Regions from separate parts of the Roseateles sp. FW301-B2 genome, predicted to be linked through region 1. Evidence: predicted binding sites of a transcription regulator. Region 1 holds the regulator's gene; each other region holds the start of a gene.

Region 1 (5,128 bases):
CGTGTTCGCGGCCATCCACCAGCAGGGCCAGGCGCTCGACAGCGCCAAGAGCCAGGCCGACTTCCTCTCCAAGCTGGGCGTGGACCCGGCCAAGTACCAGGACGCCTACAACTCCTTCGGCGTCAACACCAAGTGCCAGCAGGCCGAGAAGCTCAGCGAGGCCTACCGCATCGATGGCGTGCCCTCGATCGGCATCGGCGGCCGTTTCCTGACCTCGCCCAGCATCGCCGCCGGCGGTGAACGCCTGCCCGAGACCGAAGGCGGCCGCCGCGCGCTGGCGGTCAGCGACTTCCTGATCCAGCGCATCCGCAAGCCCTGATCCGGGTGGCAAGCCCGGCCGCAATGCCGGGCTAGAATGGTCTGCAAGTTCTATGCCGCCTATGCCCACCCCCACGCCCAGCTCGACCTCCGCCCGCAGCCTCCTGTGCTGCGCGTGCCTTGCATCCCTGCTGGCCTCGGGGCTGGCGCGGGCCGAGAAGGCGGACCGCAACAAGCCCGTCAACATCAGCTCGGAGCGCGGCGGCCGGCTCGATGTGGTGAACCAGCGCACCGAGTTCAACGGCAACGTGATCCTCAGCAAGGGCAGCATGCTCCTGAAGGCCGAGCGCATGGATGTGCGTGAGACCTCGGACGGCTACCACCAGGCCTACGCCAGCGGCGAGACCGGCAAGCCGGTGCAGTTCCGCCAGGCGCGCGACGTGGCCGGCGAGGCCATCGAGGGCACGGCCGACCAGCTCGAGTACGACAGCCGCTCCGACACCGTGCGCTTCGTCGGCAACGCGGTGGTGCGCCGCGTGCGCGGCGACGCGGTGGCCGACGAGATCACCGGTGCGCTGATCGTCTACGACAACCGCAGCGAGGTCTTCAGCGTCGACGGCGGCCTGGCCTCGCCGCATCCCAGCGGCCGCGTGCGCGTGGTGCTGATGCCCAGGGCCGCCAGCGCCGCCGAGGGCAGCGCGGCGCCTGCCGCCTCCGCCCCGCTGCCGCTGCAAACCAGCCCGACCCTGCAGACCAGCCCGCGCAAGCCTTCATGACGCAGCACACCCCGGCGCTGGAGACCGGCATCGCGCCCAGCCGGCTGGAGGCGGAAGGCCTGCAAAAGACCTATGGCGTGCGCCGCGTCGTCAAGAACGTGCATGTGGACGTGCACAGCGGCGAGGTGGTGGGCCTGCTGGGCCCCAATGGCGCCGGCAAGACCACCAGCTTCTACATGATCGTGGGCCTGGTGCGCGCCGATGCCGGCGAGATTCGCATCGACGGCCAGCCGGTGCAGCGCCTGCCCATCCACCAGCGTGCGCGCCTGGGCCTGAGCTATCTGCCGCAGGAGGCCTCGATCTTCCGCAAGCTCACGGTGGAAGAAAACATCCGCGCGGTGCTGGAATTGCAGCTCGACGACCATGGCAAGGCCTGGCCCCGCGCCCGCATCGATGCCGCGCTGGAGACCCTGCTGCACGAGCTGAGCATCGAGAAGCTGCGCGACAGCCCGGCGCCCTCGCTGTCGGGTGGCGAGCGGCGCCGTGTCGAGATCGCGCGCGCCCTGGCCACGCAGCCGCGCTTCATCCTGCTGGACGAGCCCTTCGCCGGCGTGGACCCGATCGCGGTGCTGGAGATCCAGCGCATCATCAGCTTCCTGAAGGCGCGCGGCATCGGGGTCCTGATCACCGACCACAATGTGCGCGAGACCCTGGGCATCTGCGACCGCGCCTACATCATCAGCGAGGGCGCCGTGCTGGCCGAGGGCACCCCGCAAGAGATCGTCGAGAACCCGGACGTGCGCAAGGTCTATCTCGGCGAAAACTTCCGCATGTAAGCGATGAAACCGTCGCTGCAGGTACGCCTCTCCCAGCATCTGTCGCTGACGCCGCAGCTGCAGCAGTCCATCCGTCTGCTGCAGCTCTCCACCCTGGAGCTGAACCAGGAGGTGGAGCAGATGCTCACCAGCAACCCGCTGCTGGAAACCGACGAGGAGTTTGGCGAGACCGCGCCGGTGCGCCTGGATGCGGCGGCGCCGCTGCAGCGCGAGGACTCGGCGGCCGAAGTGAGCGCGGAGAGCAGCGGCGAGGGCGAGGCGGTGGCCGAGATCAAGGGCGACGACTTCGGCACCACCGAGCGCGACGACTGGGAGAACGGCACCGAGCGCGACGACTTCGACGGCATCCGCGAGACGCCCGGCACGGGCAGCGGCAGCGGCGACGACGATGGCGAACGCCCCGAACAGCAAGGCCCCGGCATCTCGCTGCAGGAGCATCTGAACGCCCAGCTCGCCGGCATGCAGCTGAGCCAGACCGACCGCGCCGCGCTGATGGTGCTGATCGAGTCGCTCAACGAGGACGGCTATCTGGAAGACAGCCTGGAAGAGCTCACCGAGGCGCTATCGGGCGATGCCGATGCCGAGGCGCGCGAGGAGCTGCTGGACACGCTCAAATGCGCGCTCAAGTGGCTGCAGAGCCTGGAGCCGGTGGGCGTGGGCGCGCGCAACCTGTCCGAATGCCTGCTGCTGCAGTTGCGCGCCAAGCCGCGCAGCCAGGCCCAGGTGGTGGCGATCCTGATCTGCAAGCAATACCTCGAGCTGCTGGCCAAGCGCGACCTGAAGCGCCTGATGTCGCTCACCGGCGCCGACGAGGCCTTGCTGCGCGAGGCCCAGGGCATGATCACCGAGCTGGAGCCCAAGCCGGGCCGCCAGTTCGCGCGCAGCGAGGCGGCGGCGGTGGTGCCGGACGTGATCGTGCGCAAGTCCGGCCGCGGCTTCCGCGTCACGCTCAACCCCGACGTGATGCCCAAGCTGCGCATCAACGAGCTCTACGCCCATGCGTTGCGCCAGACGCGCGGCGGCGTCAGCAATTCGCCGCTGGGCACGCAGCTGCAGGAGGCGCGCTGGTTCATCAAGAACATCCAGCAGCGCTTCGACACCATCCTGCGCGTCTCCGAGGCCATCGTGGAGCGCCAGAAGGGCTTCTTCTCGCATGGCGAGCTGGCGATGAAGCCGCTGGTGCTGCGCGAGATCGCCGACGAGCTGGGCCTGCACGAGTCCACCATCTCGCGCGTCACCACCGCCAAATACATGGCCACGCCCTGGGGCACCTTCGAGCTCAAGTACTTCTTCGGCTCAGGGCTCAACACCGAGGCGGGCGGCAATGCCTCCAGCACCGCGGTGCGCGCCCTCATCAAGCAGTTCGTGGCCGCCGAGGATGCCGCCAAGCCGCTCTCGGACAGCCAGCTTTCCAGCATGCTGGAGGAGCAGGGCATCCAGGTGGCGCGCCGCACCGTGGCGAAATACCGCGAAGCGCTGAAGATCGCGCCGGCCAATCTGCGCAAGGCCATGTAGCCGGCCTCAGATTGAGAAACATCAAGCCTTGATGCCCGCGGACTGGGTACCGTGGCATCCCTCGATGTCCGCCCCGTCCCACCTCGACCTGCCCGCCGTCCATGCCTGGAGGCGCTGGCGCGCCTGGGCCTTGCTGGCGCTGGTGCTGGCGCTGGCCTGGGTCCTCGCGCTGGGCTGGCTGGCCAATGAACGCGAGGCGCTGCGCCACCACGAGGGCGAGAAGCTCGAGGGCCTGGTGCGCACCCTGGACGGCATCGTCGCGCAGCAGATGATTGCGGCCCATGCCGCGCTGCAGACGGTGGCCTCGCAGGCGCCGGGCTGGCGGCCGGCCCAGCTGCAGCAGGACGGCGAGCCCCTGATGCGCACCCTGACCCAGGCCATGCCGGGCGTGCGCGCGCTGTTGCTGCTGGACGCCCAGGGCCAGGTCAGGGCCAGCTCGCATGTCGACCTGCTGCAGCTGGACCTGCACCAGCACGCCGCCGTGCAGGCGCTGCGCGCCCAACCGCAGGCCGGCATGCTCTATTTGTCGCCCCCCCTGCTGGACCCGCCGGCCGGGCATGCCATCAGCCTGGCCCGCCTGCTCTTCGATCACCGCGACCGGCCGGTCGGCCTGGTCATGGCGCTGCTGGACCCGCACTACTTCGCCCTGCTGCTGCAGACCGCCCAGCCCTCCGAGCAGACCTGGGCCGCGCTGGCGCATCAGGACGGCATGCTGTTCACGCTGGCGCCCGAGCAGCCGGAGCTGATGGGGCGCAATCTGCTGGAGCGGCCGGGCTCGGTGCTGCAGCAGCATCTCAGCGAGGGGCGCGAGGCCAGCCTGCAGCTGGCGCATTCGCGCCTCACCGACGACTTGCGCCTGGTGGCCACGCGCAGCGTCCACGCCGCCGGCCTGCCGGTCGACAAGCAGCTGGTGGTGGCGGTGGGGCGCACGCTGGCCAGCGTCGAGGCGCCCTGGCTGCGCCAGCGCCAGGCGCTGCTGCAGCTGGGCCTGGCGCTGAGCCTGGGCGCCGCGCTGACGCTGTGGCTCTGGCAGCGCCGCCGCGGCCTGCTGGCCCGGCTGCGCCAGCAGGCCGCGCAGGCGCTGAAGGCCCAGGCCGAGCAGACCCAGGCCATCCTCGACAACATGGTCGATGGCGTCATCACCATCGACCGCCATGGCGTGATCGCCTCGATCAACCCGGCGGCCTGCCGCATGTTCGGCTACCAGGCGCGCGAGCTGCTGGGCGGCAACGTCAACCGGCTCATGGCCGAACCCGAACGCAGCCTGCACGACGCACATATCAAGCGTTATCTGGAAGGCGGCGCGCCGCGCGTGATCGGGCTGGGCCGCGATGTCAACGGCCTGCGCAAGGACGGCCAGAGCTTTCCGATGAGCCTGGCGGTCTCGCACATCGAGCGCGACGGCGAGCCGCTGTTCATCGGCCTGACGCGCGACATCACCGAGCGCAAGCGCGCCGAGGCCGCGATCGAGCAGCTCGCCTTCTACGACCCGCTCACCGGCCTGCCGAACCGCCGCCTGCTGCTGGACCGCCTGCACCAGGCCCTGGCGGCGAGCCGGCGCGGCGCGCGCCAGGGCGCGGTGCTGTTCATCGACCTGGACAACTTCAAGTCGCTCAACGACACCCTGGGCCACGGCATGGGCGACCGCATGCTGCAGGCCGTGGCCAAGCGCCTGCAGGCCTCGCTGCGCGCCGAAGACACGGTGGCGCGCTGGGGCGGCGACGAGTTCGTGGTGCTGCTGCAGGACCTGGGCCAGGACGCGCGCCGCGCCGCCCTGCATGCCGAGGCCGCCGGCGAGAAGCT
Region 2 (5,128 bases), on a different contig from region 1:
TGCACCTCGATGAAAGCTCGCTGGCTCATGATTCACTCCTCCTCGAAGCTGAAGCGTTTGGCGACGGCGATCAGGGCCCATTCGAGCAGCAGGCCGACGATGCCGATCACGAAGATGGCGATGATGATGTGCTGGACGTTGAGGTTGTTCCACTCGTCCCAGACCCAGAAGCCGATGCCCACCCCGCCGGTCAGCATCTCGGCCGCCACGATCACCAGCCAGGCCGTGCCCACCGAAAGGCGCACGCCCGTCAGCACATAGGGCAGCACGGCGGGCAGCAGGATGCGGGTGATGACCTTCCATTCGCTGAGCTTGAGCACCCGGGCCACATTCAGGTAGTCGGCCGGCACGCGCTGCACGCCCACCGCGGTGTTCACCACCATGGGCCAGATCGAGCAGATGAAGATGGTCCAGATCGCGGCCGGATTGGCGCTCTTGAACACCAGCAGGCCGATCGGCAGCCAGGCCAGCGGCGAGACCGGCTTGAGCAGGCTGATGAGCGGCGAGACCATGCGGCTGGCGAACTCGAAGCGGCCGATGATGAAGCCCAACGGGATGCCCACCGCGGCGGCCAGGCCGAAGCCCAGGCCCACGCGCTGCAGCGAGGCCAGGATGTTCCAGCCTATGCCCTGGTCGTTCGGGCCGTTGCGGTAGAACGGATCGGCGAACAGCTTGAGGGCGGCATCGAAGGTGAGGGCCGGGGTGGGAAAGCTGCCACCCTTTTGCGTCAGCAAGCCCCACACCCCCACCAGCAGCGCCAGGCCCAGCACCGGCGGCAGCACGCGCATCCAGAGGGCGCGCCAGTCGAAGGGCGGCCTGGCTGGCCGGGCGGGGAGCGGCGCCCTGGCCATCGGCTTGGCCGGCGCGGCGTCCTCGCGGGTGGCCGCGAGCGGATCATGAAAGACAGCGGAGACCATGGCGCCCTCCTCAGGCTTTGACTTTGAAGGCATCGGCGTACTTGGCAGGGTCCTTGCCATCCCACGCCAGACCATCGATGAACTTGCTGCTGCGCATCGGCTCCTTGGGCACGCTGATGTTCAGCTGCGCCGCCGCCTGCTTGTAGAGCTCGATCTGGTTGATCTGCCTGGCCACGCCCAGGTAGTCGGGATGCTCCTTCAGCAGGCCCCAGCGCTTGTGCTGGGTGAGGAACCACATGCCGTCGCTGAGGTAGGGAAAGGTCACCGCCCCGTCGTTGAAGAACTTCATGTGGTTGGGGTCGTCCCAGGTCTTGCCCAGGCCGTTCTGGTAACGGCCCAGGATGCGCTGGTTGATCGCATCGACGCCGGTGTTGACATAGGCCTTGTCGGCGATCACGTCGGCCATCTTCAGCTTGTTCTGCAGGCCGGCATCGATCCAGCGGCCCGCCTCCAGCACGGCCATGATGACGGCGCGCGCGGTGTTGGGGTACTTCTTGGCGAACTCGCCCGTCGTGCCCAGCACCTTCTCGGGATGGTCCTTCCAGACGTCCTGGGTCGTCACCGCGGTGATGCCGATGCCGTCCATGATGGCGCGGTGGTTCCAGGGCTCGCCGACGCAGTAGCCGTCCATATTGCCGACGCGCATGTTCGCCACCATTTGCGGCGGGGGCACGGTGATGACCTTGGCGTCCCTGACCGGGTTCACGCCATGCGCGGCCAGCCAGTAGTTGAGCCACATCGCATGCGTGCCGGTGGGGAAGGTCTGCGCAAAGGTGTATTCACGCTTCTCGGCCGCCATCAGCTTGGCCAGCGAGGCGCCATCGATGGCACCCTTGTCGGCCAGCTTTTTCGACAGCGTGATGGCCTGCCCATTGTTGTTGAGCGTCATCAGCACGGCCATGTCCTTCTTGGGGCCGGCAATGCCCAGGTGCACGCCATAGATCAGGCCGTAGAGCACATGGGCCATGTCGAGTTCGCCGTTCACCAGCTTGTCGCGCACGCCGGCCCAGGAGGCCTCCTTGGTGGGGATGATCTTGATGCCGTACTTCTTGTCGAAGCCCAGCACCGCGGCCATCACCACGCTGGCGCAATCGGTCAGCGGGATGAAGCCGATGCGCACCTCCTCCTTCTCGGGCTTGTCGGAGCCGGCGGCCCAGACCGTGGGGTGCAGCGCCCCCACGGCAGCACCGGCGGCGCCGGCCAGCAGCTTGCGACGGTCTTCGCTCATCAAACCCTCCTTGCGCTTCACATTCATGGCCTTCTCCAACAAACAAGTCTTGAAAGAAAAAAGGAAAAGGCGCCACGACCAGCCAGTGCCGGCAAGCGCCAGCAACAGGGGTCGGACGCCTTTGTCCGGAATCGAATCAATCGTGAGCCCGCGCCGTTGCGGTCTCAACCTTGTTTAGCAGGAGCCGTGCCAGCCCTTGCAGCGCCGCCATGCACGCTTGCAAGGCGGAATCAGCCGCCGCGCACCCCGATTTGGTGCGGACGCAGCAGGGCCTGCGCCTCGATGATGCGGTCGGCCACCTCGGCCAGCGGCTCGCCGCGGTCCATCGCCAGGCGGCGCAGGCGCTTGTAGGCCGCGTCTTCGTCCAGGCCCAGCTCCTGCATCAGGATGCCCTTGGCCCGCTCCACGCTCTTGCGGCCGGCCAGCTGAGCCTGGGCGCGGCCCAGCTCCTGGCGCAGGGCGAGGTCTTGCTCGAAGCGCGCGATCGCCACCTGCAGCACCGGCGCCAGGCGCTCGGCCTGCAGGCCCGCCACCACATAGGCGCTCACGCCGGCCTTCAGCGCCCGGCGCATCGGGTCGTCGCTGGCATCCTCGGAGAACACCACCACTGGCCGCGGCATGCGTTCGTGCAGGGCCGCCAGGTTTTCCACCGTGTCGCGCGTGGGCGATTCGCTGTCGACGATCACCACATCGGGCTTGAGGCGCAGCACGCAGTCGTGGATCAGGGTGGCCTGCTCGATCACACCCACTACCTCGCAGCCCTGGCGCGTCAGCTCCTCGCGGATCAGCTGCACGCGATTGGCGCCGTCGTCGATCAGCAGCACGCGCAGGCCGGGGGTGGCGGCGCGGGGATCGGGGTGCGGCGATGGCGGCGTGGGCAGCGACATGTGGGGCTGCGCTCACGCAACTTCCATGCCGCGCTGCCGGACAATCGGCCTCCTTCCCTGCTCCCGACGACGAACTCCGCACCATGAAACCGCGTTCCCTGGCCCTGGTCGCCCTGTGCTTGCTGCTGGCCCTCGGCGCCGCCGGCCTGTTCTGGCTGCGCGGCAATCTCGACCGCCTGGTGCGCGACGCCATCGTCGGCTATGGCAGCCAGATGACGCAGGCGCCGGTGCGGCTGGGCGCCGTCAAGCTCAGCGCCGGCGACGGCCTGGGGGTGTTGCGAGAACTCAGCATCGGCAACCCGGCCGGCTTCAAGACCGCCCATGCGCTGCGCGTCGAGCAGATCGCGATTGCCGTGGACCTGGCCTCGCTGACCCGCGAGGTGGTGCTGATACGGCAGATCGAGCTGATCGCCCCCGACCTGATCTACGAGAAGGCCGACGGCCGCACCAACTTCGATGCGCTGCAGGCGAATATCGCGCAGCAGCTGGGCGCAGGCGGCGGCGCGCCCGCCAGGGATGGCAAGCCAGGCAAACGCTTCATCGTCGAGAGCTTTGCGCTGCGCAAGGCGCGCGCCCAGGTGAGCGCCGGCTTCCTGCAGGGCAACACCGTCTCCATCGCCCTGCCCGACATCAGCCTGCACGACATCGGCAAGGCCCAGGGCGGGCTGACGGCCGACGAACTGGGCCAGGTGATCGCCCAGGCCATCAATCGGCAGCTGCGCGCCTCCATCAGCTTCGACAAGCTGCTGAAGTCCACCGAGTCGGGGCTGGAGAGCGTGGGCCGGGCGGTGAAAGGCCTGTTCAAGTAAGGCCGCTTCTCACCCACTCACTCACTGCTTGAGGATCCACTTCGCGATCTGCCGCGCCTCGGCCTCGCTCACCAGGGGGCGCTCGCTCTGGTCGGGCATGGTGGCCTTGTTCCAGTGCGGCCCGCCGGTGGCGGCGCTGCCCTTGCGTATGGTGGCCACCATCGCCACCTCGGCATTGCCCTTGCCCTTCCAGAACTTGGCGATCTTCTGGAACGAGGGCGCGGCGCCGTCCTCCTTGAGGGCATGGCAGCCCATGCACTGCTTGTCCTGCACGAGCTTCTCGTTGGCCATGACCGCGCCGGGCAGAACCAGCAGCATGAGGGCCGCGAAACGCAGAGATGTCTTCATAGCAAACCTCCGTTCACCCAGGGTCTATCTAGACCTTAGGCGTCTGCCAACCTTCAGCATTGCGGGAGATCAAGGCATGGCGGGCGGCAGCGCCGCCGCGCTTCAGTGCCCGCCGGCGACGGCGGCGTCGAGCTCGGGGCAGTGCCCCTGGGCGCCCTGGGCGAGCAGGCTGCGCAGCGCCGCGCAGGCATGCACCGGCCGCCGCCCCGCGGCGGTGGCGGCGGGCATGGACTGGCGCAGCAGGCGCTCGAGCTCGGGTGCGGCCAGGCCGGGTCGGCGCGCCAGCAGCAGGGCGGCAATACCGCTGACCTGGGCGGCCGCGATCGAGCTGCCCGAGATCGCGTCGTAATGGCCGCCCGGCGCGAGCGTGAAGACATCGACGCCCGGCGCATACAGCACGCCCGGCGCCGGATCGCGCCCATGCTCGAGCGCGTCGATCGCGATGACGCCGGCAATGCCGGTCGGGAAGCCCTCGCGCCGGCCGCTGGGCGGCACCGCGCCGACAAACACGGTGCCATGCTGCAGGCCGCGCTCGACGATGCGCCGCAGCAGCGCGTCGTCCGGCCCGCCGAGGCTGAGATTGACGATATCGGCCTTGGCATGCAGCGCGGCGATCAGGGCCTGCGCCAGCGTGAAGCTGTTGCACTGCCCCTGGCCGGCGCCGTTGACCCAGCAGCCGCGCAGACTCAGCAGCCGGGCGTCGGGGGCAATGCCGGCAATGCCGATGCCGTTGTTGGGCTGCGCCGCGATCACGCCGGCCACCGCCGTGCCATGCACCTCGGCGGGCGCGCGCCCATCGGCCACCAGATCGGCGGCGACCAGCCGGCGGCCCAGGTCGGGATGGGCCAGGTCCACCCCGGTGTCGACCACCGCGATGCGCACGCCCTCGCCGCGCGACCAGCGCTGCGCGGCGGCCACCCCCATGTCCTGCAGATTGCG
Region 3 (5,128 bases), on a different contig from region 1:
AATAATTACATGATAGCAAATGTACATAGCGGCAGCAAGTTGTGAGTAGTGTTTTCGCAACCTCAACATAACGAGGAACAGCACGCCGTGCAAGGCCAGCGATACCTCGCCGGGGCGCGGCGGCGAGCCACCGCCCACCAGGGCGGCGCTGGACGCGCTGTGGTGGGGGCTGCGAAAGCTGCGCTGTCCCCAGCGCTCGGGCGTGAACATGCCGGCCAGGCTCAGCATCGCGGCCGACTCCAAGGCCTCGTGCTCCTGCATAGCGGGCAGCAGGCCCGGCAGACGCTGCGCCAGCATGGACTTGCCGGTGCCCGGCGGCCCGATCAGCAGCAGGCTCAGGCCTCCGGCTGCGGCAATCTCCAAGGCCCGCTTGGGGCCGGCCTGGCCCTTGATTTCGTTGAGGTCGGGCGCGGGTATGGCTGCCCTGGGCTGCGCGGCCGGCATCGGCAAGGGCAGCTGCCCGCCACCGCCCGGGCCGAGGGCCGCCACCACCTCGAGGAGATGGCCGGCGCCGTGGACCGCCGCGCCGCGCACCAAGGCCGCCTCCTGGGCACTCGTGACCGGCAACAGGAGCCGGCGGCCCTGGCCCTCGCGCCGCAGCGCCAGGGCCATCGCCATGGCGCCGCGCACCGGGCGCAGCTCGCCGGCCAGCGAGAGTTCGCCCGCGCATTCGAGGTCGGCCAGCAGCTTGTCGTCAATCTGGCCGCTGGCCGCCAGCAGGCCTAGCGCGATCGGCAGATCGAAGCGCCCGCCCTCCTTGGGCAGGTCGGCCGGCGCCAGGTTCACGGTGATGCGCTGACTATGTGGAAAGCTCAAACCGCTGTTGAGCAGGGCGGCGCGCACGCGCTCGCGAGCCTCCTTGACCTCGGTTTCCGCCAGCCCCACCAGGGTGAAGCTGGGCAGGCCGTTGGCCAGATGCACCTCCACCGTGACCGGTGCGGCACTCACGCCGTCCAGGGCACGGCTGTGGATGATGGCCAGAGACATGTGGCTGTCCTCCCCTGGCGCCGATTGTGCCGTTGCCGCTGCCCGCGTGCGCGTTGCGCACGGTTTCGGGGCGCGCACCAGAACGGCGCCAGGCGCTTTCTGACCCAGCTTGGTGCGGTTTGAGCCCATGCCGGGCCTGTTGGGGCCCCGATGCCCCAGGGAAAGCCGCGCATGAGGTCCGAAATGGGGCTGGCACGGAAGCTGCAAACAGGGGGGGTGAAACCGTTTCTGCCCGTCTTCCACCCTTAGGAGTTCCGCGATGAAGTCGATCTACGCCGCAATTGCCATCAGCCTGCTCGCTCCGGCCATGCCGGTGCTGGCTGATGAGCCGGCCAGCCCCCTGTCGTTCAACGCCAGCGTGACCACGGACTATCGCTACCGCGGCATTTCGCAGACCCGCCTCAAGCCCGCCCTGCAGGGCGGCGCCGACTATGCCTCCGCCAGCGGCTTCTACATCGGCACCTGGGCCTCCACCATCAAATGGATCAAGGACGCCGGCGGCGACAGCAATGTCGAGCTGGACGTTTACGGCGGCTACAAGACCGAAATCAGTGCCGGCCTGACCCTGGATGTCGGCGCCCTGCAATACGTCTACTCGGGCAACAAGCTCAGCCCCAGCGCCAACACCACCGAGCTCTATGCCGCGCTGACGTTCGGCCCGGTGACCGCCAAGTACTCGCACAGCACCAGCAATCTGTTCGGCTTTCCCGACTCCAAGGGCAGCGGCTATCTGGACCTGAGCGGCACCTTCGACCTGGGCGAGGGCTTCACCCTGACCCCGCATGTGGGCCACCAGAAGGTGCGCCATCTGGGCTCGGCCTCCTACACCGACTACTCGCTCACCGTGAACAAGGACTACGCCGGCTTCACCTTCGGGCTGGCCGCGGTGGGCACCGACAACGACAGCTACATCGGCGCCGGCAAGAACCTGGGCAAGAACGGCCTGGTGCTGTCGGTCAAGAAGACCTTCTGATTGAACCTGAGGAGACCTCACCATGAAACTCATCACCGCAGTCATCAAGCCCTTCAAGCTTGATGAGGTCCGCGAGGCGCTCAGCGCCATCGGCGTGCAGGGCCTGACCGTCACGGAAGTGAAGGGCTTCGGCCGCCAGAAGGGCCATACCGAGCTCTACCGTGGCGCCGAATACGTGGTCGACTTCCTGCCCAAGGTCAAGGTCGAGGCCGCCGTGGCCGATGCGGTGGTGGAGCAGGTGATCGAGGCGATCGAGAAGTCCGCCCGCACCGGCAAGATCGGCGACGGCAAGATCTTCGTCTCGCCGCTCGACCAGGTGGTGCGCATCCGCACCGGTGAGACCGGCCAGGACGCGCTCTAAGCGCCCACTGCCCGCTCTGCTCGCACACAGCACTTCCCCCTTCCGGAGACCCCCGATCATGAAGAAACTGCTTGCCTGTCTGGCCCTGGCCGCCGCGGCGCTAGCGCCCAGCGCCTGGGCACAAGACGCTGCCGGCGCCGCTTCGGCGCCCGCCGCCACCGCCGCCGTTGCCGCGGCACCCGAGGCGGCCTCGGCCGCCGCGCCCGCACCTGCCGCTTCTGCCCCCGCGGAGGCCGCCTCGGCCCCGGCCGCGGCACCCGTGCCCAACAAGGGCGATACCACCTGGATGATGGTCTCGACCCTGCTGGTCATCATGATGACGGTGCCAGGTCTTGCGCTGTTCTACGGCGGCCTGGTGCGCAGCAAGAACATGCTGTCGGTGCTGATGCAGGTGATGGTCACCTTCTCGATGATCGTGGTGCTGTGGGTGCTGTATGGCTACAGCATCGCCTTCACCGAGGGCAATGCCTTCTTCGGCGGGCTGGACCGGCTCTTCATGAAGGGCATCTGGGACAACGCGGCCGGCACCTTCGCCAACGCCGCCACCTTCAGCAAGGGCGTCGTCATCCCCGAGATCGTGTTCGCGGCCTTCCAGGCGACCTTCGCCGGCATCACCGCCTGCCTGATCGTCGGCGCCTTCGCCGAGCGTGCCAAGTTCTCCGCCGTGCTGCTCTTCATGGCCCTGTGGTTCACCTTCAGCTACCTGCCGATCGCCCACATGGTCTGGTTCTGGATGGGCCCGGATGCCTACAGCGCCGCCAGCGTCGTTGACGAGATGAATGGCAAGGCCGGCCTGCTGTGGCAATGGGGCGCGTTGGACTTCGCCGGCGGCACCGTGGTGCACATCAACGCCGCCGTCGCCGGCCTGGTGGGCGCCTACTTCGTGGGCAAGCGCATCGGCTACGGCAAGGAAAGCTTCACCCCGCACAGCCTGACGCTGACCATGGTGGGTGCCTCGCTGCTGTGGGTGGGCTGGTTCGGCTTCAACGCCGGCTCGGCACTCGAAGCCAACGGCTTCGCCGCCCTGGCCTTCATCAATACCTTCGTCGCCACCGCCGCCGCGGTGCTGGCCTGGAGCGTGGGTGAGGCGCTGCACAAGGGCAAGGCCTCGATGCTGGGTGCCGCCTCGGGCGCCGTCGCCGGTCTGGTGGCCATCACCCCTGCGGCCGGCAACGTCGGCGTGGGCGGTGCGCTGATCATCGGCGTGATCGCCGGCTTCGCCTGCCTGTGGGGCGTGTCGGGTCTGAAGAAGCTGCTGGGTGCGGACGACTCGCTGGACGTGTTCGGTGTGCACGGCGTCGGCGGCATCGTCGGGGCCCTGCTGACCGGCGTGTTCAACTCGCCCAATCTGGGTGGCCCCAGCGCCGTGGGCGACTGGGTCACCGCCAGCATGATCACCGGCGACGCCTACTCGATCGGCGCCCAGGTGCTGACCCAGGCCAAGGCCGTGGGCGTGACCGTGATCTGGTCGGGCATCGTCTCGGTGATCGCCTACAAGATCGTCGATCTGGTGATCGGCCTGCGCGTCACCGAAGAGGAAGAGCGCGAGGGTCTGGACATCAGCGCGCATGGCGAGACGGCTTATCACAAGTAAGCCGGCCAGCAAGCCCGCAAGCGAAAGCCGCCCTCGGGCGGCTTTTCTTTTGCCTGATGCGCTTTCGACGGAGGGTCAGGTCTTGCGGCCGCGCAGCAGAATCCCCAGCAGCTCCAGCAGCTTGGCCGGGCTGAAGGGTTTGGCGAGGAAGAAGTTGGCGCCCAGCCCCAGGGCCTCGGCCTTGTCCTGTTCGCTGGCCGCGGCGGTCAGCATGACGATCAAGGTGTTGGCGAAGGCGGGGTCGGCGCGCAGCGTCTTGCAGACCTCCAGGCCGTCCATGCCGCCGGGCATCATCACGTCCAGCAGCACCAGGTCCGGGCGCACCGTCTGTGCCAGCTGCAGGCCGAGCGCCCCGTTGGCGGCCTCGTAGATCACGTAGGGGCTGTCCTCCAGCGCCCAACGTACCAGGCGACGGATGTCGGCCTGGTCATCAACGATCAGGATCTTCGGCTTCATGGGGCTCAGGGGGCTGGCATTCACAGCCCCAAGCATATCGCCTGCTCCCGGCTTGGGATTTTCATTTGCGCCCCCATGTGCAGCAGCCTCCTAGAATCGTTCGACAATAAAGCAACGCTGGCCCCGCATCATGGTTCCCCACCTCATTACCGCACTCACCGGCCCCATCAACGAGCTGGAGCAGCGCGTGCTCGAGTCCATGCCGGCGATCGAGCGTTGGTTCCGCCTCGAGTGGATGGAGCACACGCCGCCCTTCTACAGCTCGGTGGACCTGCGCAATGCCGGTTTCAAGCTGGCGCCGGTGGACACCAATCTGTTCCCGGGCGGCTTCAACAACCTCACCCCCGAGATGCTGCCGCTGGCGGTGCAGGCGGCGATGGCGGCGATCGAGAAGATCTGCCCAGAGGCCAAGAACCTGCTGCTGGTGCCCGAGGGCCATACGCGCAACAGCTTCTATCTCAGCAATGTGGCCACGCTGACGCGCATCTTCACCCAGGCCGGCCTGAACGTGCGCCTGGGCACGCTGGACGAGAGCATCAAGGAGCCCACGGCGCTGGCCCTGCCGGATGGCGGCCAGCTCACCATCGAGCCGCTGGTGCGCAAGCGCGGGCGCCTGGGCCTGAAGGATTTCGACCCCTGCACCATCCTGCTCAACAACGACCTCAGCGCCGGCGTGCCGCGCGTGCTCGAGCATCTGCACGAGCAATACCTGCTGCCGCCCCTGCATGCGGGCTGGGCGCTGCGCCGCAAGAGCAAC
Region 4 (5,128 bases), on a different contig from region 1:
CTGCAGGCGCGGATATCGCTGATCAATCTGAAGGTGCAGCAAGGCGCGCCCAAGGACGCCCTTGCCATCGAATTGACGCAACTCGTTAAGGAGTACCCCGAGGCGGTAGCCCCGAGGGTTGCATTGGTGCAATTGCAGATGGCACGGGGCGAGAACAAACTGGCGCTGGCGGTCGCGCAAGAGGGCGCAACATTGCTGCCTGACAACGTAGAAATCCTGCTTTCGCTGGGATCTGCACTCGCAGGTGCAGGCGACACGAATCAGGCCGTGGCTACCTATAGCCGGGCGGCGACGCTGAGTCCCCAGTCACCTCAGCCCCATATTGCCCTGGCCGAGGTGCATTCGCGCGCCAAGAACTATGGTGCGGCGACGCAGAGCCTGAAGCGCGCGCTGGCAATCAAACCGGGTAACTTGGCCGCAATGGGGGCCATGTATGGTGTGGAGATGGCTGCTGGCCGGATAGACGAGGCTTTGGTTGTTGCAAGGAGCTTGCAAGGGCAGGAGACAACAGCGGCACTGGGATTTGTGCTTGAGGGCGACGCTGAACTGAAGCGGCATCATCTTGATGCTGCTGCTGAGGCTTATCGCAAGGCTTTGGACAAGGGCGCGGACACCAGTTTTGCAATCAAGCTTCATCGGGCGCTTGCAAGCGCGGACAAGCGCATGCCAGATGCCGACAAGTTTGCGAAACGCTGGTTGGAGCAGTTCCCGAAGGATGCACTGTTCATTCACCATCTTGGTGACGTGGCGTTGAAACGCGCCGACTTGAACGAGGCAGCCAGGCGCTATGGAGAGTCCTTGGCGCTAGTGCCGCGAAATGCGTCGGCGGCCAATAATTTGTCATGGATCGCGCTGCAGCAAGGCAGGCGTGACGAGGCAGTCAAATATGGCGAAGCGGCAGTTGCCATCGAGCCCAACAATCCGCAGTTCCTCGACAGCTTGGCTTCAGCTCTGGCGAGCAGTGGCAAGCTTGATCGTGCGATCGAGGTCCAACAGCGGGCGATTGAGCTTGCGCCCGATTTGCATATTCATCGCCTGCACCTGGCGCGCTTGCTGATCGATGCTCGCAAAGGCGACCTTGCCAAGCTTGAGTTGCAACGTCTGCTTGAGCTTGGCGATGCCTTTGCGCAGCAGGCTGAGGTGCGGGAAGCTCTGATCAAGTTGAAGCAATGAGATAACTGCTCAGTGGACAAGGTTCGTTGCCTGCGCAATTCGAGCGGTATTGCGAGAATGAGCCTTAGACTGGGTATTAGTTTGCACTAAGGCCATCCTGTCATGAGCGGCATCAGGCGATCAGATCTACGAAAGGTGTTCCACCAGTGGCTGCGGCGCTCGTTTGCGCGCCTGCCGCGAGATATGCGTTTCGCGATTTACCGCTACATGGTGGATTGCGATCCGGAACCAGATCAGCGGCTCGAGTTGAAAATCGCGGAAACCCAGGACGAACTGGAGCAATGCTTCCGCATTCTTCATGATGCCTATGTGGGCAGCGGCTTCATGAAGCCCGTTGATTCAGGCATGCGAGTGACGCTCTACCACGCGCTGCCAACCACCACCACCTTGTGTGCGAAGTATGACGGCCGGGTAGTCGGAACGATTTCGATGATACGGGAGGGTGTGTTTGGATTCCCTCTGCAGTCGGTCTTTGACCTGTCGCAGGTCCGGGCCAAGGAAGGGAATATCGCGGAAATTTCTGCATTGGCCGTCCATACGGATTTCCGCAGAACCGGTGGCGCGATCCTTTTTCCGCTCATGAAGTTCATGTATACCTACTGCACGGAGTTCTTCGATACGCGGCATCTGGTAATAGCGGTCAATCCCAATATGATTGAGCTTTACGAGTCGCTGCTGTTCTTTGAGCGTTTGCAGGAAAACACGGTGGCCAGTTACGACTTTGCCAACGGAGCACCTGCCGTCGGGGCGACCTTGGATTTGCACAAGGCGCTTGAGCAGTTTCGTCGGGTGTATGCGCGCCGCCGGCCACGCAAGAATCTCTACAAGTATTTTGTTGGCCTGCGCTTGCCAAACATCAAGCTCCCCAAAAGGCGCTACTTCACCACGAATGATCCTGTGATGAAGCCGGCAGCCTTGGACTATTTTTTCAATCAGAAGAGTGCATGTTTTGCCGAGCTAGATGACCGCAAGCGCGCATTGCTTTGGTCCATCTATGACATGGCGGAATACCGTTCGGTGTTGCCCATGCTTAGCGGTGCGACTATTCCCTCCCAACCAGTGCGGCGACATCAGCGGTTTTCGGTGCGCTGCCCCGCGACGGTCATCGTGAGCAATGGCAATGAGGAACGACGCTACGTCGTCAGTGTGATTGAGCTTTCACTGGGCGGTTTCCAAGCGCTCTGCCGGATTGATATGCCCGAAGGGATTCAGGGACGAGTGGAAGTGGATCTCGGTGCCGACGAGCGTTCGACTGTCATGGCGCAGGTTGTGCGCAGGCACCAGGGCGTTGGTGGGAATTTCTATGGCTTCAAGCTTGATGAGCCCGATCCTGCATGGCGTAAATGCGTCGGCGCCCTGGAAACCGGCAACACCATGAGCGACCTGTGAAGGACTCACGCCGCATCCTCGCGCCGACGACGCTTTTGGCTTGCTGTCTGACTTGCGCACACGCATCTGAGTTGCCCGACCTCATCGAGCGCGCCAAGCCGTCAGTGCTGTTAGTCGGTACATATGCACCGACGGACAGTCCTAGATTCACGTTCCGAGGTACCGGTTTCGTGGTGAGCAATGGGAACCTAGCCATTACGAATGTGCACGTCCTGCCGCCAACTGAAAGTCTAGGGCCGACGCGCGAGTTGATGGTTCAAGCCTTTGACGTTTCAGGAGGTGTATGGCGCCCGCGCCTGGCCAAGGTGCTGGGTACGGATCCAGGTCACGATCTCGCGTTACTGAGCTTTGAAGGGCAGGCCGTTGCGCCTCTCGCCTTGGCTCGCGCGCCAGTTCGAGAGGGTGCCGCCATCGCTTTGATGGGCTTCCCTTTGGCTGGTGCGCTGGGCTACTCCATGGTCACGCATCGGGGCGTGGTTTCTTCCAAGACAAGCATCAGCGGTCCGGCTGGTGATGCCCGGCAATTGAATGAGCGCGCGCTTCGTCAGCTGAGGGTGGGTGCCTTTGAGGTGCTGCAACTCGACGCCATCGCCTACCCAGGCAACAGCGGCGGCCCGGTGTTTGAGCTGGAATCCGGCGCGGTTATTGGGGTGATCAGCATGGTGATGGTGAAGGGGACCAAGGAGTCTGCGTTGTCCGCGCCGACGGGCATTACCTATGCTGTGCCCACCCAGTATGTCGCGAATCTTCTGACGACATTTGCGCGATAGCCGCACCTTGAGACTGAAGTGCGTGGATGTCTTGTCGGAAATTTTGACATTGGACCTTTCTGCTGGTGGGGATTAAATCATAAGCTATTGATTTTAAAAGAATAATTAACATTGGCACGCATGCTGCTTCTGTTGATGTGCGGGCCCTTAGGAGTCTTTTCCCAAGCCCAGCCCTTTCAATGCAACAGGAGCATTTATGAGCAAGAAACTGATCTCGATCGCTGCCGCGGCCCTGGCTCTGGCTGCCGGTTCTGCGTCGGCAACGACCTATCTGGATTTCCAGGTTCAAGAGGGCTCGGTGCCTGGTGCCGGTGCCAATCTTTTCACCGCTGACAAGCTGAATGGCGGCTACACCGAAAAAGTCTATCTGACCAGCCCGACGACCTTCTCGGCGCAGGCCTATGCCAACTTCGGTCAGTACTTCAAGAATGACGGTACGGCTCTCGTGCCGACGCAACTGAACGGCTTCGGCGCCGGCGGTTATGGCCTGTACGCCATTTTCGGTGCCACGGGTACTGTGGTCGGCGGCACTCAATTCACTGGGGCCACCGGTCAGTTCTACCTGTACATCGATCCGAGCCAAGATACGACGTTCGTTGATAACGGGGATAGCCCGTTCACGACGGCTGGCAGTGGTGACGACTACTTGGTGGCGTTCACGAACAATCTGAGCACCGGCACCGGCGATATCGTTGGCCCTCCTGGCGCGTTTGACATTCGGTTTGATGGCTTTACCCTGACGCCTCAGGGCAAGAACTACTTTGTTGCCCCGAATCCGTTCTACATGTACACGCAAGTCAATGGCGACATTGACGGTTTGACCCCCGGCAATCCCATTACGATCACGGGCGACGTCAGCGCGGTGTTCCTGAACAAGGTTCCTGAGCCTGGCAGTCTGGCTCTGGTGGGGCTGGCCTTGGCTGCTCTGGGTTTCAGCCGCCGCCGCAAGGCCTAACAACTTGAGGCAAGCGGTTCGCCGCTAATGCCTAACAGTGCATGAGCTTCTTGCTCATGCCGCAAAAAGAGCGACGCGTAAGCGTCGCTCTTTTTTCGTGCTGGGCGTCCGGTAGGGCATGGGGCGGAGTCTTGATAGCCGGGCTTGTTGCGTGCGGAAAAGGCTGGCTACATGCTCAATGCGCCCTAGAATCCCCTTGGGCATTCTTCTGCCGGAAATTGGGGAGCATCTATGGCCACGGAAGCCAACGCGATGAAGAGAAAGACCAAAGAAGAGATCGCGCTGGCGTACAAATCGCCTCCCGTTTGGTACGACATCCGAGGCTTCTTTATTCTTACCTTTGCCTACAACAGCACCCTGTGGGCTCAAGTTCGTTTCTTTGGCCGGAACATGGGACCTCGCCACATTGAGATTGCTTGTGGTACGGCAACGCTCACATGGTTGGTGATGCTGTGGCGCCGATGGCACAAAATGCCTGCCGTGCACGTCACAGGAATCGACTACGCGGAGTCCATGCTTGCAGGCGCCATTCAGCGCTTCAAAGACTGGCCCAATACCGAGTTTTTGCATGCCGACGCTGCAGCGCTGCCATTCGATGATGAGAGCTTCGACACTGCCAACATTGCCAACTCGGTGCACTGTTTTCCCGATGTCTTGGGCGCGCTCAAGGACGCTAAACGAGTGCTGAAACCGGGCGGTACGCTTGCCTGTAATGTGCTCCTGTATCCGCGCGGTGTTTGGCCCTTTCGCCAAATTGCGCAGGCGATCAACGACTGGGGTATTCGCAAAGGTATTCTCTACACGCCATTTGAGCGTGAGCAGTTTAGTGATTTGCTTGCGC

What was found. The regulator sigma-54, encoded in region 1, starts transcription at its own class of promoters, with help from an activator protein. The targets are predictions, from matches to a motif close to TGGCANGNAANCTGCTTT.
Region 2: a site for sigma-54 is predicted at 2,320-2,337, ahead of AC3WQY_RS06080 (CmpA/NrtA family ABC transporter substrate-binding protein). Genes of this name have one in related genera too.
Region 3: a site for sigma-54 is predicted at 1,178-1,195, ahead of AC3WQY_RS11390 (TorF family putative porin). Genes of this name have one in related genera too.
Region 4: a site for sigma-54 is predicted at 3,445-3,462, ahead of pepA (flocculation-associated PEP-CTERM protein PepA). Genes of this name have one in related genera too.

The regions. Positions count from the first base shown of each region.
Region 1 is NZ_JBYTBE010000031.1:25,366-30,493, forward strand. It holds gene AC3WQY_RS19005 (thiol:disulfide interchange protein DsbA/DsbL) at 1-319, shown strand, start outside; gene lptA (lipopolysaccharide transport periplasmic protein LptA) at 381-1,034, shown strand; gene lptB (LPS export ABC transporter ATP-binding protein) at 1,031-1,810, shown strand; gene AC3WQY_RS19020 (RNA polymerase factor sigma-54) at 1,814-3,325, shown strand; gene AC3WQY_RS19025 (bifunctional diguanylate cyclase/phosphodiesterase) at 3,390-5,128, shown strand, end outside.
Region 2 is NZ_JBYTBE010000006.1:23,906-29,033, reverse strand. It holds gene AC3WQY_RS06090 (ABC transporter ATP-binding protein) at 1-29, opposite strand, end outside; gene ntrB (nitrate ABC transporter permease) at 33-917, opposite strand; gene AC3WQY_RS06080 (CmpA/NrtA family ABC transporter substrate-binding protein) at 928-2,145, opposite strand; gene AC3WQY_RS06075 (ANTAR domain-containing response regulator) at 2,376-3,032, opposite strand; gene AC3WQY_RS06070 (hypothetical protein) at 3,116-3,841, shown strand; gene AC3WQY_RS06065 (c-type cytochrome) at 3,863-4,189, opposite strand; gene AC3WQY_RS06060 (S8 family peptidase) at 4,292-5,128, opposite strand, start outside.
Region 3 is NZ_JBYTBE010000013.1:114,913-120,040, forward strand. It holds partial or broken gene AC3WQY_RS11385 (YifB family Mg chelatase-like AAA ATPase) at 73-987, opposite strand; gene AC3WQY_RS11390 (TorF family putative porin) at 1,247-1,960, shown strand; gene glnK (P-II family nitrogen regulator) at 1,983-2,321, shown strand; gene AC3WQY_RS11400 (ammonium transporter) at 2,380-3,915, shown strand; gene AC3WQY_RS11405 (response regulator transcription factor) at 3,991-4,371, opposite strand; gene gshA (glutamate--cysteine ligase) at 4,502-5,128, shown strand, end outside.
Region 4 is NZ_JBYTBE010000061.1:234-5,361, reverse strand. It holds gene prsT (XrtA/PEP-CTERM system TPR-repeat protein PrsT) at 1-1,173, shown strand, start outside; gene AC3WQY_RS24260 (PilZ domain-containing protein) at 1,276-2,562, shown strand; gene AC3WQY_RS24255 (S1 family peptidase) at 2,559-3,332, shown strand; gene pepA (flocculation-associated PEP-CTERM protein PepA) at 3,529-4,287, shown strand; gene AC3WQY_RS24245 (class I SAM-dependent methyltransferase) at 4,519-5,128, shown strand, end outside.